Regions from separate parts of the Variovorax sp. GW823-FHT04B03 genome, predicted to be linked through region 1. Evidence: riboswitches for the same ligand, from Rfam matches in the RefSeq annotation. Region 1 holds a riboswitch; the other holds the start of a gene.
The links. A riboswitch is a leader RNA that binds a small molecule or an ion and turns the genes downstream of it on or off. The one in region 1 is predicted to bind glycine.

Region 1 (8,176 bases):
TGGCTCCCGCGTCCTGCGCGTCGGCGCCGCTCAGCAGATGGGCAAAGTCATGCCCATAGAAGATGTTGTCCCCCAACACCAGCGCGCTCGGCGAGTTCCCCACGAACTTGTCGCCGATGATGAACGCCTGCGCCAGGCCATCGGGACTCGGCTGCACCGCGTACTGCAGGTTGATGCCCCATTGGCTGCCGTCACCCAGCAGCTGTTGGAAGCGCGGCGTGTCCTGCGGCGTGCTGATGATGAGGATGTCGCGCATGCCGCCGAGCATCAGGGTGCTCAGCGGGTAATAGATCATGGGCTTGTCGTACACCGGCAGCAGTTGCTTGCTCATGGCGAGCGTGGCCGGGTGCAGGCGGGTGCCGGAGCCACCGGCAAGGATGATGCCTTTGCGTTGCGTCATGGGGTCTTCTAGTGTGGGAGGCCGGGAAAAATCAGTCGGTCAGAGCGTCTCGCGCAGCATGCGTGCCACGCCTTCCTGCCAAGGCGGCAGTCGCAGGCCGAAGGAGGTCTGCAGCTTGGTGGTGTCGAGCCGCGAGTTGTGCGGCCGCTTCGCGGGCGTCGGAAAGGCGCTGGTGGGCACGGCCTCCACGGCCTGCGGGCCGGCCTTGAGTTCGACGCCGGCCTGCTGCGCCATCTCGAGCACGAATCGCGCGTAACCGTGCCACGTGGTCTCGCCGCCGGCGATGGCGTGGTACAGGCCGGCCTTGGCCGGGTCTTGCAAGGTGGCGCGGATGGCGTGCGCGGTGATGTCGGCCAGCAGCTCGGCACCGGTCGGGGCGCCGAACTGGTCGTCGATGACCGTGAGCTTGTCGCGCTCCTTGGCCAGGCGCAGCATGGTCTTGGCGAAGTTGCCGCCGCGTGCGGCGTACACCCAGCTGGTGCGAAAGATCAGGTGCTTCGCGCAATGCTGCGCCACCAATTGCTCGCCTTCGAGCTTGGTCTGGCCGTACACGCTGAGCGGGCCGGTCGCGTCTTCTTCTTTCCAGGGCTTGGTGCCGCTGCCGTCGAAGACGTAGTCGGTGGAGTAATGCACCATCAGCGCGCCGATCTGCTGCGCGGCCTCGGCCACCACGCCGGGCGAGGTGGCGTTGAGCTTGCGCGCGAAGTCGGGCTCGCTCTCGGCCTTGTCGACGGCGGTGTGCGCGGCGGCATTGACGATGACGTCGGGGCGCACCGCCAGCACCGTGGCGGCCAGCTGCTCGGGGCGGCTGAAGTCGGCGTGGAAGTCGGTGCTGTCGAAGTCCAGTGCGACCACTTCGCCGAGCGGCGCGAGGCTGCGCTGCAGCTCCCAGCCGACCTGTCCACCTTTGCCGAGCAGCAGCAACTTCATGCGGAAGCCTTTGCAGGCGCAGCGTCGTATTGCTTCTCGACCCATTCGCGGTACGCGCCGCTTTGCACGTTGCGCACCCACTCGCCGTTCGCGAGGTACCACTGGACGGTCTTGCGGATGCCGGTGTCGAAGGTCTCGGCGGGCTTCCAGCCGAGTTCGCGTTCGAGCTTGCGTGCATCGATGGCGTAGCGGCGGTCGTGGCCCGGGCGGTCCGTGACGTAGGTGATCTGCTCCTTGTACGGCTTGCCGTCGGCGCGGGGGCTCAGTTCGTCGAGCAGCGCGCACACGGTGTTGACGATCTCGATGTTGGGCTTCTCGTTCCAGCCGCCGACGTTGTAGGTCTCGCCGAGCTTGCCGGCTTCGAGCACGCGGCGGATGGCGCTGCAGTGGTCCTTCACGTAGAGCCAGTCGCGCACCTGCATGCCGTCGCCGTACACGGGCAGGTTCTTGCCAGCCAGCGCGTTGACGATCATCAGCGGGATCAGCTTCTCGGGGAAGTGGAACGGGCCGTAGTTGTTCGAGCAGTTGGTGGTGACCACCGGCAGGCCGTAGGTGTGGTGCCAGGCGCGCACGAGGTGGTCGCTGGCGGCCTTGCTGGCCGAGTACGGGCTGTTGGGCTCGTACTTGTTCTCTTCGGTGAAGGCCGGGTCGGTCTTGGAGAGCGAGCCGTAGACCTCGTCGGTCGACACGTGCAGGAAGCGGAAGGCCGCCTTCTGGTCGGCCGGCAGGGCGTTCCAGTAGCCGCGCACCGATTCGAGCAGGCGGAAGGTGCCGAGCACGTTGGTCTGCACGAAGTCTTCCGGGCCATGGATCGAACGATCCACGTGCGATTCCGCGGCAAAGTTCACGACGGCGCGGGGTTTGTGCTCGGCCAGCAGGCGATCGAGCAGCGCGCTGTCGCCGATGTCGCCTTGCACGAAGACGTGGTTCGCGTTGCCCTTGAGCGACGCCAGGGTCTCGAGGTTGCCTGCGTAGGTCAGCTTGTCGAGGTTCACGACGGGCTCGTTGCCCTGCGCGATCCAGTCGAGCACGAAATTGGCGCCAATGAAGCCTGCGCCGCCGGTAACCAGGATCATGGAGTCCCCTGCATGTAGAAAAAAGTTTGCTTTACCAAAAATCAACATTCAATTATCCCATCGGTGTGAAGTGCCGATGTACAGGGCTTGGCCGGCTTGCGGGGCCCGCCTACAATCGCCAACAATTGCAGGAGAGCGGGCCTCCACGGAGGCCCTACCGAAGGCGCAAACTCCCATAAACGCTCAGGTCGGCCCGACGAAATTCCAGGCAACGCCACGGAACTTCGGCAAGGGGTCAGTACTGCACTCATCGATACAGCCGTCTGGAGAGCCGCCACGCCATGTGGCGCACCGAAGGAGCAAACCCGCTGCGGGTGCAGCAGGGTGAATCTCTCAGGTACCGAGGACAGGGGGAGCGGCAACTTGGACATCGGTCGTCCGGTTGCTTGCTATTGGTTCAATAGCACTCCACGCCCGCCGTTCAAGCGCTGCAAACTCAAAGGTACTTGCAATGCGTGTGATCGTTCTTGGCGCCGGCCTGCTCGGCGTGACTTCGGCCTACTACCTCCAGCAACTCGGCCACGAGGTGACCGTGATCGACCGGCAGGCCACCCCGGCCGCCGAAACCAGCTTCGCCAACGGCGGCCAGATCTCGGTCAGCCATGCCGAACCGTGGGCCAATCCGAGCGCGCCGCTGAAGGTGCTGCAATGGCTCGGCAAGGAAGATGCGCCGCTGCTCTTTCGCATCCGCGCCGACATGCGCCAGTGGCTCTGGGGCCTGCAGTTTTTGCGCGAATGCACCCCCGCGCGCACCCGCCACAACATCGAACAGATCGTTCGTCTCGGTACATACAGCCGGGAAATGTTGCAGCAATTGCGTCGAGACACCGGCCTGAACTATGACCAGCGCACGCAAGGCATCCTGCACTTCTACACGACGCAAAAAGAATTCGATGGCGCCCTCGCGCCCGCCGAGCAGATGCGCGCCCTGGGCTGCGAGCGGCTGGTCATCTCGGCCGACGAGGCCATCAAGATCGAACCCGCCCTCGCCCACATTCGCCCCCAACTCGCCGGCGCCACCTACACCGCCGAAGACGAATCGGGCGACGCCAACCGCTTCGCGCGTGAGCTGGTGAAGCTGGCCGAGGCGGCCGGCGTGAAGTTCCTCATGAGCCACACGGTGACCGCGCTGCGCGAAGCCGGTGGCAGCATCGACCACGTCGAGGCGACCGACAACGAAGGCCGCTTCCAACGCATCCGCGGCGATGCCTTCGTGCTCGCGATGGGTTCGCTGAGCCCGCTGTACGCCGCGCCGCTGGGCATCCGCCTGCCGATCTACCCGGCCAAGGGCTACTCGGTGACGCTGCCCGTGAAGGACGCGTCGAAGGCACACCAGGTCTCGCTCACCGACGACGAATACAAGCTGGTGTTCTCGCGCTACACATCCGAGTCGGGCGACCGCCTGCGCATCGCCGGCACGGCCGAACTCAACGGCTACGACCGCGACCTGAACCGCGTGCGTTGCGAAGCCATCGTGCGGCGCGTCGAAGAACTCTTCCCCGGCGCCGGCGACACCGAGCGCGCGCAGTTCTGGACCGGCCTGCGCCCGGCCACGCCGAGCAACGTGCCGTTGATCGGCAAGACCAAGCTGCCGAACCTGTTCCTCAACACCGGCCACGGCACGCTCGGCTGGACGCACGCCTGCGGCTCGGGCAAGTCGATCGCGCGCATCGTGAGCGGGCTCGCGCCCGAGGTCGATTTCGCGTTCGCCGGCATGCCGGCGCCCGCGCCGCGCGCCGTGCAGCCCGCACTGGGCTGACACGCCACGCGCCCTGGGTCACGCCTTGAACGTGACCCAGGGCTTGAGCCGCACGGCGCAGCGGATGAGCCCCGCGCTTTCCTGCGCCTCGATCACCGCGCCGATCGGCTTGTAGGCCTGCGGCGCCTCTTCGATGCGGCGCTCCTCGCGCAAGGTCACGCATTGCCAGCTGGCATCGGCGTCGCCGGGTGCGGGCCGCATCGCGCGCACCTCCTGCCGACGCATGCGCCGGCCGGCACCATGGCTGCACGACCACAGCCAGTCCTCATGCCCCAGCCCGGTCGCGAGGTACGAGTGATCGCCCATCGACCCGGGGATCAGCGCGAGGTCGCCCGCGTGCGCCGGCGTCGCGCCCTTGCGATGGATGTTCATGCCGTGCTCGCGCAGCACCACGTTGTGCGGCACGTCGACCACCAGCGTCGACGCCGTGGCGCCCAGCAGCTCGGCGAAGTCCTTGCGCACCAGCTCGGCCAGCACGACGCGGTTGGCCCACGCATAGCGCGCGGCCACGCCCATGGCCTCGAGGTACTCCTGCGCCAACGGCCCGGCCAGGCCGTACAGACCGCTCTTCGGATGGCGCAGGCCTTGCGGCCACTCGGCCCGCGCGCGGTCCATCCAGCGGCCACCGACATGGAACCCGATGTCGCGCGAGCCGCTGTGGATCATCACCACGACCTCGCCCGCCTTGAGCCCCGCGCGGTAGGCCGCGTGCCGGTCCATCACCTGGTCGACGACCTGCAGTTCGACGAAGTGGTTGCCGCTGCCCGGCGTGCCCAGGCACGGATCGCGGAACACCTCGTGGCGCGCGCCGGTGTAGGCCGACGGTGCGTGCCGCGACTGCCCGCCGAAGCTCGCCAGGCCGATGCACGCGCCGATCTCGGCCTGCAGCCGGTCGCGGTCGCAGGTCGCCCAGAGCCCCTCGTTGCGCACGGCGTCCAGGAACGCGGCCGGCCCGTCGTCGAACAGCGCGCGAAACGCCGCCGTGTGCACCGGCACGTCGCGCCCGTTGTCGAGCAGGCTGCGCGTGAGCCGCGCGAGCAGCTGCGTCTTGTGCGGCGCCACCTGGTCCAGCGTGAGGCCGGTGGTCAGCAGGCGCATGCCGCAGTTGATGTCGGTGCCGACCGCGGCGGGGATCACGAAGTCGCCATCGGTGGCGACGACGCTGCCCACCGGCGCGACCGAGCCCGGATGAAAGTCCGGCGTCGCGCAGGCCTTGCACACGCCGTGCGCGCCGTCGGGCGATCGCACGCTGGCAAAGGCCAGCAGCTGGTTCACGGCTTTTTCTTCCAGCGGCAGGCTCTGCGGCAGAAGAACGGTCGCCTGCGCGGCTTCGTTGCGTAAGTGATAGATGCCGTCGCGGTAGTCGACGGCGATGTGGGCGCGCGAAAAGGCGCGCTGGAGTCTCGAAAAATGACTGTGGGTGGGGCTGCCCATGGCTGCAATTCCATTCGGGGAAACCGTGTCGGTTTCCGGGCCCCGTCACATCGCGTGGCGGGGCGAAAGAGATCGACCGCGTGCCTCGGGGCGCGCGGATCACTCTTTCTTGCAGCAGCAGAGATTCAAGAAAGCGGGCGGATTCTAGCGACGCGAAGCACTTGCGAACACAGGGCGCAGGCGCGCGCGTCGTTTTTTCCCATCAGTCCGTCAGTCAGTCAGTCCGGCGCGGTGAACACCGTCAGCACGCCGGTGTAGCCGTACAGGTGATGGCGTGCGATCTCGCCGGCGGCGAAGAAGCCGACCAGCGGCACGTCGCCCAGCGCATGCCGCACGATCTGCAGTTCGGCGCCCGGCGCACCGAAGTGCGGGCCGCCGCGCCCCGAGCAGCTCACGTACACCGCGCCCGCGATGCGCCGCGCCGGATGCGGTGCGGCCTCGGCCTCGCCGGCCGCCACGGCGCGCGCGGTGGCCAGCGTCTGTTCTTCGGGCTCGAGCTCTTCGCGGATCTCGGCGCAGATGCGCATCAGGTCGGCGCGCGCCGCCTGCGCGTTGCGGCGGCAGAAACTCAGCCGCATGCCGGCCTCGGCGTTGTCGGCAATGGCGATGCCGCGCCGCGTCGGGTCGAGGCCGATGATGTGGCGCACCAGCACGTCGGCGCCCAGGTCGCCGGTGCGGCGGATGCCGTCGCTGCCCGCGTCGGCCAGGCCGACCAGCGTGTTGCGCACGGCGTCGATGGCTTCCTGCGGCCGGTCCAGCGACACCTGCAGGTCGGCCAGCAGCACGTCGAGCGCCGGCTCGCCGTCGAGCGACAGCAGCAGGTTCCCGTCGGCCTCGGTGATCTCGCGCTCGCGCGCGCCGCCGGTGCGCAGCGGCTGGCAGCCCTGCGTGACGCGCGACACCAGCCGCACGCCCTCGCCGAACACCACGCCCGACAAGCCGCCCGAGAACACGCCACCCGCCGCGCCGTGGCCGCGGATGTTGCCGTTGCCGCCGACCGCGAACTGCAGCGCCCCGCCGCGGCCGGACGAGAGCCCGCCGAACAGGTAGCCGGTGTCGGTTCGGCCCGCCATCTCGCCGATGAGCTCGCCCAGGTCGGGTGTGGCCGGGTCGGCGTGCACGAGCGCGGTGTGCGCCTCGAAGCCGCTCATTTCGGAACTGCCCAGCGGCGCCACGCCGGAGAACACGCGGTACTGGTCGCTGGGCAGCGCGCACAGCATCAGGCTCAGGCCGGGCTCATCGAAGTACTCGGCGTTGTTGGCCGACACGCCGATGCCGACGGTGCCCGACCAGTCGGTGACCTCGGGCAGTTCGGCGCTCAGGTGATCGAGAATCTCCTGCGCCTCGGCCGCGTAGTGGTCGGTGATGTAGAGCAGCCCGAGCGTCGGGTTCGACGCGTAGTCGGGCAGCGCCATCTGCGCGCGCAACTGGGCCAGCACGAGGCCGGCGGCCATGCGCCATTGCGGGTGGGTGGCATGGCCGGTGGGAAACAGTTTCATGGTGCGTACCGACCCGTGCGTCGTCGTCTGGAAAGGTGTCTGTGAGACGTCAGCGCCGGCCGGAGGTTCGCTTGCGCGCGGCGGTGGACGTGGTTTTCTTGCGCGCGGCGGGTGCCGGCGCGGCTTTTTTCGCTGCGGCCTTCTTCGCGGCGGTCTTGGCGGCCGGCTTGCGCGCCGCCGTCGCCTTGCCGATGACCTGCCCCACGGCGTCGGCCAGCGGCTGCGCCATGGCCGGCACCTTGAGCTGCGCCGCATCCTGCAGCGCCGTGCTCGCGATCTGCTGGAACTGCTCGGTGAGCGAGCCCCACCATTGCATCGGGTCGACCACCCCGGCGGCGCCGTTGGACGCTGCGGGCTTGGCGCGCGAGGTCTTCTTCGGCGCCGGGGTTTCCTCTTCTTCCGCTTCTTCCTCGGCCTCGTCGAACTCTTCTTCCTCTTCCTCGACAGCTTCCGGTTCGGGCCGCGGTGCGGGGGCCGGGGCGGGAGCCGGTGCAGGTGCCGGCGCCATGGCCGCAGCCTGCTTGGTGAACGCGCTGGCGATGTCTTCCATCCGCACGTTCATGCCGCGCAGGGTCGACAGCGTCATCTTCTGCACCTCGAGCGCCTGGATGGTCGCCTTGAGCGCGTGGCCGTTCTGTTCGAGCCAGTACTGGACCGTCTTGAGTTCCTGGATGCGCTTGTCGACCTCTTCGACGCTCATGGTCGGCGCGACCCAACTCGCGAGGCTGGGGATGCCGGGCACCGCGCCGGAGCCCGCGGCGGCACCGCCGGCGAGGTTCTTCAGGAAGTCGAATCCGGGGACGAACTGGCTGAAGTCGAAGGGTTTGCTGGCGTTGCTCATGCGGGAGGTCTCCTGGCTGGGTTTTCTTGTGTTGCCAGCTTACTCCAAGCCCCTTGCCAGCGAATCAGAGCTCGTCCCTGACCCGGCTGAAAACCTTCCAGAAATTCGCGTCCTGCGAGGTCGCGAAGTTGATCCGCATCATCGTGCTCGGCGGGCGGCGCGCATGGAACAGCGAACCCGGCGCCAGCAGGTAGCCCTGGTCGAGCATGCGTTGCGTGAGCGCGTCGGTGTCCACGC
Region 2 (8,176 bases), on a different contig from region 1:
TCGATCGAATGGGCCGAAGAGGTGTCGCGCCACATGATGATCTGGCTCACCTTCCTGGGCGCCGGGCCCGTGCTGCGCTACGGCGGCCACATCGCCGTCGAGAACCTGCAGGACGCCCTGCCCCGGCCCGCGGCCGTGGCGGTGCGCATCGTGGTGGCCGGGCTGCTGTTCGCCTTCTTCGGCTTCATGGTCTGGTACGGCTGGCTCTACATGGAACGCACGATGTTCCAGCTCACGGCCGTGACGCAGATTCCGTTCGCCTACATCTACAGCGCGATGCTGATCGGCGGCGTGCTGCTGATCGTGCACTGGCTGCTGGTGGTGCGCGGCTACGTGCTGAACCGCGAGTTCGCGTCCGACGCGCATTTCGACGCCAACGCGTCGGCCTCGCTGTAAGGAGAAGACCATGGATGCCAGCATTGTCCTGATCGTCTCCGCCTGCGTGTTCCTGGCCATCGGCGTGCCCGTGGCCTTCGCGCTCGGCCTGGCCACGGCCGCCACCCTGATCCTCGCGGAAAGCTACCCGCTGATGGTGCTGCTGAAGGAAACCTTCACCGGCATCGACAGCTTTCCGCTGATGGCCGTGCCCTTCTTCATCCTGGCCGCCGAACTGATGAGCGGCGGCTCGCTCACCGAGGTGCTGCTGCGCTTCGCGGGCCAGTTCGTCGGCCACCGGCGCGGCGGGCTGGGCTACACCAACGTGGTGTCGCTGACCTTCTTCTCGGGCATCTCGGGCTCGGCGCTGGCCGATGCGGCCGGCCCCGGCTCGATGCTCATCAAGATGATGGACAAGGCCGGCTACGACCGCTCGTATGCGGCGGCGCTGACGGCCTCCACGGCCATCGTGGGGCCGATCATTCCGCCCTCGATCATCATGATCATCTACGCGCTGCAGGACGAGACCGTGTCGGTCGGCCAGCTGTTCGTGGCCGGCATCGTGCCGGGCATCCTGATCGCGGTGGCGATGTGCGTGGTGAACTTCTACGTCTCGAAGAAGCGCAACTACAAGGGCGACGGCCAGACGCCGCCGCTGCGCGAGATCCTCATCACGACGTGGAAGGCGATTCCCGCCATCCTGCTGCCGGTGGTGATCCTGGGCGGCATGCGCGCCGGCTGGTTCACGCCCACCGAAGCCTCGGTGGTGGCGGTGTTCTACGCGCTGGTGTGCGGCAAGTTCATCTACCGCACGCTCGAGTGGAAGATGCTGCCCGACATCCTGTCGCGCTCGGCCCTGCTGTCGGCGTCGGTGCTGATCATCATCGGGCTGTCGGCCTCGTTCGCCTGGGTGCTGACCATCGAGGGCATTCCGCAGCAGATGGCCGAATGGCTCATCAGCATGAACCTCTCGCCGTGGATGTTCCTGATCATCGTCAACGTGTTCCTGCTCCTGTTCGGCATCTTCATCGAGCCGCTGCCGGGCGTGATGGTGCTGGCGCCGATCCTTGCGCCGGTGGCGATCAAGCTGGGCGTCGACCCGGTGCACTTCGCGATGATCGTGATCTTCAACCTCACGCTGGGCATGATCACGCCGCCGGTGGGCGGGCTGCTGTTCGTGACCTGCAACGTGTCGAAGGTGCCGATGTCGGCACTGGTGAAAGAGCTGGTGCCCTTCCTGTGGGCGCACGGCGCGGTGCTGATGCTGCTGACCTTCGTGCCGATGCTCAGCACCTGGCTGCCGCGCGCGCTCGGGTTCAAGTAGCGGCGCAGGCCGCTCCCGCCCACGCCTTCACCCGCCTCAGGCCGGCGGGTGCAGGTACTGGCTCGGCGGCACGCCGAGCGTGCGGCGGAACATCGCGGTGAAGGCGCTCGGGCTCTCGTAGCCGTGCGCCAGTGCCACCTCCAGGATCGACGCGCCCGCGGCCAGCCGCGGCAGGCTCAGCAGCAGCCGCGCCTGCCGGCACCACGCACCGAAGGTCATGCCGGTCTCGCGCTCGAACAGCCTCGCCAGCGTGCGCGCATTCATGTGCAGCCGCGCGGCCCAGCCGTCGAGCGTGGCGGGCTGCGCGGGGTCGCGGATCAGCGCCTCGCACAGCGCGGCCAGGCGTGCGTGGCGCGGCATCGGCACATGCAGCGACAGCGCGGGCGCGGCCTCGATCTCGTCGAGGATCAGCTCCATCACGCGCTCGTCGCGCCCGCCCGGCGGGTAGTCCAGCGGCAGCGACACGGCCGCCACGATCAGCTCGCGCAACAGCGCCCCCACGTGGATCACGCGGCACTCGGCGCCCAGGTCGGCGCGCGTGCCGGGCTCGACGAAGACGGTGCGCATCTTCACCTCGCCCGCCATGCGGATCTGGTGCGTCATGCCCGGCGGCACCCAGACGCCGCGCCCCGGCGGCACCACCCAGCTGCCGGCCGCCGCGCCGACCATCATCACGCCCGAGATCGCATGAATGAGCTGCCCGCGCCGGTGCGCATGCGGCGGAATGAAGGCGTCGCCCGCCGGATCGGTGGCCAGCACGGCGACCGCGCGCGGGGTCGATTCGCCCTCGTCGGGGCGCAGATTCAGTTTGTCCATTTCACGACGATGTTTGCACATTCGTAGCGAGAACATCTTTCCGTGTCTTCCTACGATGGCTTTTCCTCCCTTTTTCTCAAACCGGACATCGAAGAAAGAAGCCATCGCATGAACACGCGCCGACTCGGGCTGCTCACCGGCACCCACGCCGTCAACGACCTCTACCAGGGCCTCGTGCCCGCGCTGCTGCCCTTCATGGTGCTGGAGCGCGGCTACAGCTACACGGCCGTGAGCGGCCTGATGCTGGCGGCCACCGGGCTGTCGAGCGTGGTGCAGCCGCTGTTCGGCCTGTACGCCGACCGCCACCCGCGCGCCTGGCTGGTGCCCGTGGGCTTCCTGGTGGCGGCGCTGGGCGTGGTGCTGGCGGGCCTGAGCCAGAGCTACCTGCTGACCTGGATCGCGGTCGCGCTGTGCGGGCTGGGCATCGCGGCCTACCACCCGCCCGCCACCGTGGCCGCGCGCGCGGCCGGCGGCGCCTCGCAGAAGGCGATGAGCGTGTTCTCGGTGGGCGGCACCATCGGCGCCTCGTTCGCGCCCGTGCTGGCGGCCACGGTCGTCGGCGGCGGCAGCCTGTCGCGCAGCTACCTGCTGGGCATTCCCGCGCTGGCGATGGGCGTGGTGTGGGTCGCGGCGAACGCACGACGCAGCGCGGCCGCCCAGCACGCGGCAACGGCAGCGCGCGCAGCGCAGGCCCGCGCCCAGGTGCTCAAACCGCACAACGACTGGCGCGCCTTCAGCCTGCTGGTGGCGACCATCGTGGGCTGGTCGATCCCGTATGTCACCGTGCTGTCGATGCTCTCGCTGCGCATCACGCGCGACCTGCACGGCAGCACCTTCCAGGGCGCCGCGGCGCTCACCGCCTTCACCGCCGCAGGGGCCGTGGGCACGCTGGCCGGCGGCTGGCTCGGCGACCGTATCGGGCGCATGGGCACGATCCGCTGCGGCTACCTGCTCGCGCTGCCGGCGATGGCAGGCCTCGTGCTCGCCTCGACGCCTGCCGCGGCGCTGGCCTGCACCGCATGGCTCGGCATGAGCATGTTCCTGCCCTTCGCCGCGCAGGTGACGCTCGCGCAGGACTACCTGCCGCGCAACCCGGCCACCGCCAGCGGCATCACGCTCGGTCTCGCGCTCTCGGTCGGCGGACTGGTGTCGCCCCTGTTCGGCCTGCTGTCGGATGCGCGCGGACTCGGCGTCACGCTCACGGTGGTGTTGTGCGTGCTGTGCGTCGCAACCGTGCTGGCCTTGCGGCTTCGCAATCGGACGGTGCAGGTGATGGCGGGCGAGGCTGCGGCGGCCTGAGCCCTGCCCCGCGCTCCCGGTGTCCTATGGACGCGCCCTGAACCACGGACCACCGAAATCCGTGGGCGATTCAACGCCGCACGCCTCCTCTTTCACTGCCAGAATCGACGCAAGCTTCGACGTCGAGCCTGACAGACAAGAAGAAGGAAAGAGAAGGACGCCATGCACCGAATCGTCGCCCAGGGCAGCAGCCTTGTCGCTGCCGGCTTGCTGGCCACCGCCGGTATCGCGGCCACGCCGGCCGCCGCGCCCGTTGCAGCCGTTGCACCAGCAGCCGCCCCCGCCAACCCCATCAATCCCGTCACCCACCTCGCCGAAGTAGAAACCGCCGTGCGCGCCTGGGCCGCCGCCTGGTCCGCGCGCGACGTCGAGCGCTACCTCGCCGCCTACGCGAGCGACTTCACCCCCGCGCGCGGCCAGACCCGCGAGCGCTGGGAGGCCGACCGGCGCGCCCGCATCACGGGCAAGTCGCGCATCAGCGTGGGCATCGAGGGGCTGGTGATCAGCGTTCAGGGCACCTCGGCCAGCGCGCAGTTCCGGCAGATTTACAGCGCCGACGCACTCACCGAGACCGACCGCAAGACGCTCGAGCTGCAGCGCGTGGGCACGCGCTGGCTGATCCGCAAGGAGAGCGCGGGCAACTGACGCGCGCCGCCTTGTCCCTGTAAGGCAAATGGTTCACGAAGATGTCACCACTTGCAACGATGCTGCAGCCTTCGACCTCCGAAAGCTGTGGCCGCCATGTTCCCCACCAAGACCGAGAAGGCACGCGACGAACTCCAGGCCGGGCAGCGCACGCTCAGCCAGCGTGAGCGCGCCCTGCTGCTCATGGCCGACGGCCGGCGCTCGCTGACCGACTTCAGCCCGCTGTTCCCCAGCCGCGTCGAGGCCGAGCAGGCGATCCAGGGGCTGATGCAGCGCGGCTACCTGCAGGTCGCACGACCGGTCGCGCCACCGCCCGCACCGGCCCCCACGCCCGTCCCCGCCGCCGAGCCGATCCAGGTCGCCACCTCGGCCGACAGCTTCGACGGCAAGCGCTCGCTGGCCACCACGCGCATGTTCCTGTTCGACATCTGCGAGCGCATGTTCGTGCGCCGCGACCCGCGCTTCGCCAACCAGATGCGCGACGCCTTGCGCGAGGCCCGCGACCGCGAGGCCATGCTGACCATCGCCGCGCTGATGCTCTCCGAGATCGAGAAAGCCGCCGGCCCCGAGCGCGCCGACTCGCTGCGCGAGCGCATCGACAAGCTGCTGCCGCCGGCCGAAACCGTGCACTGAGCCGCCAGCCCCGGCCCCGCGATCCACTACACTCGCCGGGTCAGGAGAGAGCCCCGCGCGACGGGGCCGCCGAAGGCGCAGGGGTTCCCCGAACGCTCAGGCAAAAGGACTGACAAGACGCCGGCAACCACCGGCGTTTCCTTGCTGGAGAGAGGCCGTGGCATTGCACGCGGCCCACCGAAGGAGCAAACCCCGATCGTGGGGCGAATCTCTCAGGTAAAGCGGACAGCAGGGGTGGCCCGTGGCGTTGCAGCCATGGATTTCGACTGCCCCTTTGGAGTGCCCCGTGGCCGCTTCCTCCGCTTCCGACGCCCAACTTCTCAAGACCCCGCTGTACGACCTCCACGTGGAGCTCGGCGCCCGAATGGTGCCCTTCGCCGGCTATTCCATGCCCGTGCAGTACCCGGCCGGCCTGATGGCCGAGCACAAGCACACGCGCGATGCGGCCGGCCTGTTCGACATCTCGCACATGGGCCAGCTGCGCCTCGTCGGCCCCGATGCCGCCGCCGCCTTCGAAACCCTGATGCCCGTCGACGTGATCGACCTGCCCGCCGGCAAGCAGCGCTACGGCCTGCTGCTGAACGACGAGGGCGGCATCCTCGACGACCTGATGTTCTTCAACGAAGGCAACGGTTCGATCTTCGTGATCGTGAACGGCGCCTGCAAGGTGGCCGACATCGCCCACATCCAGGCCAGGATCGGCGCGCGCTGCCAGGTGCAGCCACTGCCCGACCACGCCCTGCTCGCACTGCAAGGCCCTCAGGCCGCGGCCACGCTGGCGCGGCTGTCGCCCGGCATCGAGCGCTTCGTGTTCATGACCGGCGGCGCGGTGCAGATCGGCGGCATCGCCGCCTTCGTCACCCGCAGCGGCTACACCGGTGAAGACGGCTTCGAAATCTCGGTGGCTGGCAAGGACGCCGACGCCCTCGCCCGCCTGCTGCTGGCCCAGCCCGAAGTGAAGCCCGTCGGCCTGGGCGCGCGCAACTCGCTGCGGCTCGAAGCCGGCCTGTGCCTGTACGGCAACGACATCGACACCACCACCACCCCGGTCGAAGCCTCGCTCAACTGGGCGATCCAGAAGGTGCGCCGCGCCGGCGGTGCGCGCGAAGGCGGCTTCCCGGGCGCGGCCAAGGTGCTGGCCCAGCTGACCGCCGTCGCCTCGGGCGCGGCCGGGCACACCGACCACAAGACGCTCACGCGCAAGCGCGTCGGCCTCGTGGCGCTCGAACGCATTCCGGTGCGCGACGGCACGCTGCTGCAGTCGCTCGAAGGCCACGACATCGGCACCGTCACCAGCGGCCTGCTCGGCCCCACGGCCGACCGCTGCGTGGCCATGGGCTACGTGGCCGCCGCCTTCGCCGAGCCCGGCACGCGCGTGCAGGCCATCGTGCGCGGCAAGCCGGTGCCGATGGAGGTGTCGACGATGCCTTTCGTGCCGACGCGCTACTACCGCGGCTGACCGACACTGAACACCGCAGACCCGGCTAGGCTCTGCATCCCGATTCCACTTTTTCCACGAGGAGTTTTTTCATGAGCATCAAATACACCAAGGACCACGAATGGGTGGCGGCCGAAGGCGGCGCCGCCACCGTCGGCATCACCGTGCATGCGCAGGACGCGCTGGGCGACGTGGTGTTCGTCGACCTGCCTGAAGTGGGCAAGACCTTCGCGCAAGGCGAGGTCGCCGGTGTGGTCGAGTCGGTGAAGGCCGCCGCCGATGTGTTCATGCCCGTGTCGGGCGAGATCACCGAAGTGAACGAAGCGCTGCGCGCCGACCCGTCGCTGGCCAACAGCGACCCGCTGGCCGCCGGCTGGTTCTTCAAGGTCAAGCTGAGCGAACCCGCGCAGCTCGACGCCCTGCTCGACGCCGCCAGCTACGACAAGTTCGCCGCCGAATCCTGATCCGCTGAACAGCAGCTTCCTCGCACCTTCGTTCCTTCTCCCCGAGCCTTCACCGCCATGCCGATTCCCGCCCTTCCCTCTTTGCAAGAACTAGAGAACGCCGAAGAATTCCTCGCCCGCCACATCGGCATCGATGCAGCGGACGAGGCGCGCATGCTGCCGGTGATCGGCTCGGAAACGCGCGCGGAGCTCATCGACGGCATCGTGCCGGCGGCCATCCGCCGCGCCCGGCCGATGCGCCTGCCCGCGCCGGTCACCGAGGCCGACGCGCTGGCCGAGCTGAAGACGCTGGCGTCGAAGAACAAGGTGTTCAGGAGCTTCATCGGCCAGGGCTACTACGGCACGCACACGCCGGGCGTGATCCTGCGCAACATCCTGGAGAACCCCGCCTGGTACACCGCCTACACGCCCTACCAGGCCGAGATCTCGCAGGGCCGCATGGAAGCCCTGCTCAACTTCCAGACGATGGTGTGCGACCTCACGGGCATGGCCATCGCCAACGCCTCGATGCTCGACGAGGCCACGGCCGCCGCCGAAGCCATGACGCTCGCCAAGCGCAGCGTGAAGAGCAAGAGCAACGTGTTCCTCGTGTCGGGTGACTGCCACCCGCAGACCATCGAAGTCATCAAGACGCGCGCCGCGCCGCTGGGCATCGAGGTGAAGGTGAGCACCGTGTCGGAAACGCTGCCGCACCTGATGGTGAGCGGCGAGTTCTTCGGCGTGCTCGCGCAGTACCCCGCCACCACCGGCCACGTGCACGACCTGCGCCCGCTCGCGGGCCACGCGCACCAGTGCGACGCCGCCTTCATCGTCGCGGCCGACCTGCTGGCGCTCACATTGCTGGTCGCCCCCGGCGAGTTCGACGCCGACATCGTCTGCGGCACCACGCAGCGCTTCGGCATGCCGCTGTGCAACGGCGGCCCGCATGCTGCCTACCTGGCCTGCCGCGATTCGTTCAAGCGCTCGCTGCCCGGCCGCCTCGTCGGCGTCAGCGTCGACACGCACGGCCAGCCCGCCTACCGCCTCGCGCTGCAGACGCGCGAGCAGCACATCCGCCGCGAGAAGGCCACCTCGAACATCTGCACCGCGCAGGTGCTGCCGGCCGTGGTCGCCAGCATGTACGCCGTGTACCACGGCCCCGACGGCCTCACGCGCATCGCGCAGCGCGTGGCCGTGCTCACC

Region 2: linked by a shared signal. The riboswitch ahead of gcvT (glycine cleavage system aminomethyltransferase GcvT) and the one ahead of AC1RAD_RS02640 (D-amino acid dehydrogenase) in region 1 are both predicted to bind glycine.

The regions. Positions count from the first base shown of each region.
Region 1 covers NZ_JBXAIT010000001.1:595,881-604,056, reverse strand. Annotated here, with positions in the region: gene rfbA (glucose-1-phosphate thymidylyltransferase RfbA) at 1-400, opposite strand, end outside; gene rfbD (dTDP-4-dehydrorhamnose reductase) at 440-1,330, opposite strand; gene rfbB (dTDP-glucose 4,6-dehydratase) at 1,327-2,406, opposite strand; glycine riboswitch at 2,525-2,615, shown strand; glycine riboswitch at 2,660-2,766, shown strand; gene AC1RAD_RS02640 (D-amino acid dehydrogenase) at 2,858-4,165, shown strand; gene AC1RAD_RS02635 (RtcB family protein) at 4,184-5,599, opposite strand; gene AC1RAD_RS02630 (FIST signal transduction protein) at 5,818-7,098, opposite strand; gene AC1RAD_RS02625 (PhaM family polyhydroxyalkanoate granule multifunctional regulatory protein) at 7,148-7,939, opposite strand; gene AC1RAD_RS02620 (aminotransferase-like domain-containing protein) at 8,004-8,176, opposite strand, start outside.
Region 2 covers NZ_JBXAIT010000003.1:684,199-692,374, forward strand. Annotated here, with positions in the region: gene AC1RAD_RS16285 (TRAP transporter small permease) at 1-396, shown strand, start outside; gene AC1RAD_RS16290 (TRAP transporter large permease) at 407-1,699, shown strand; gene AC1RAD_RS16295 (AraC family transcriptional regulator) at 1,736-2,515, opposite strand; gene AC1RAD_RS16300 (MFS transporter) at 2,624-3,814, shown strand; gene AC1RAD_RS16305 (L,D-transpeptidase Cds6 family protein) at 3,977-4,459, shown strand; gene AC1RAD_RS16310 (hypothetical protein) at 4,556-5,092, shown strand; glycine riboswitch at 5,124-5,214, shown strand; glycine riboswitch at 5,227-5,331, shown strand; gene gcvT (glycine cleavage system aminomethyltransferase GcvT) at 5,379-6,551, shown strand; gene gcvH (glycine cleavage system protein GcvH) at 6,623-6,994, shown strand; gene gcvP (aminomethyl-transferring glycine dehydrogenase) at 7,052-8,176, shown strand, end outside.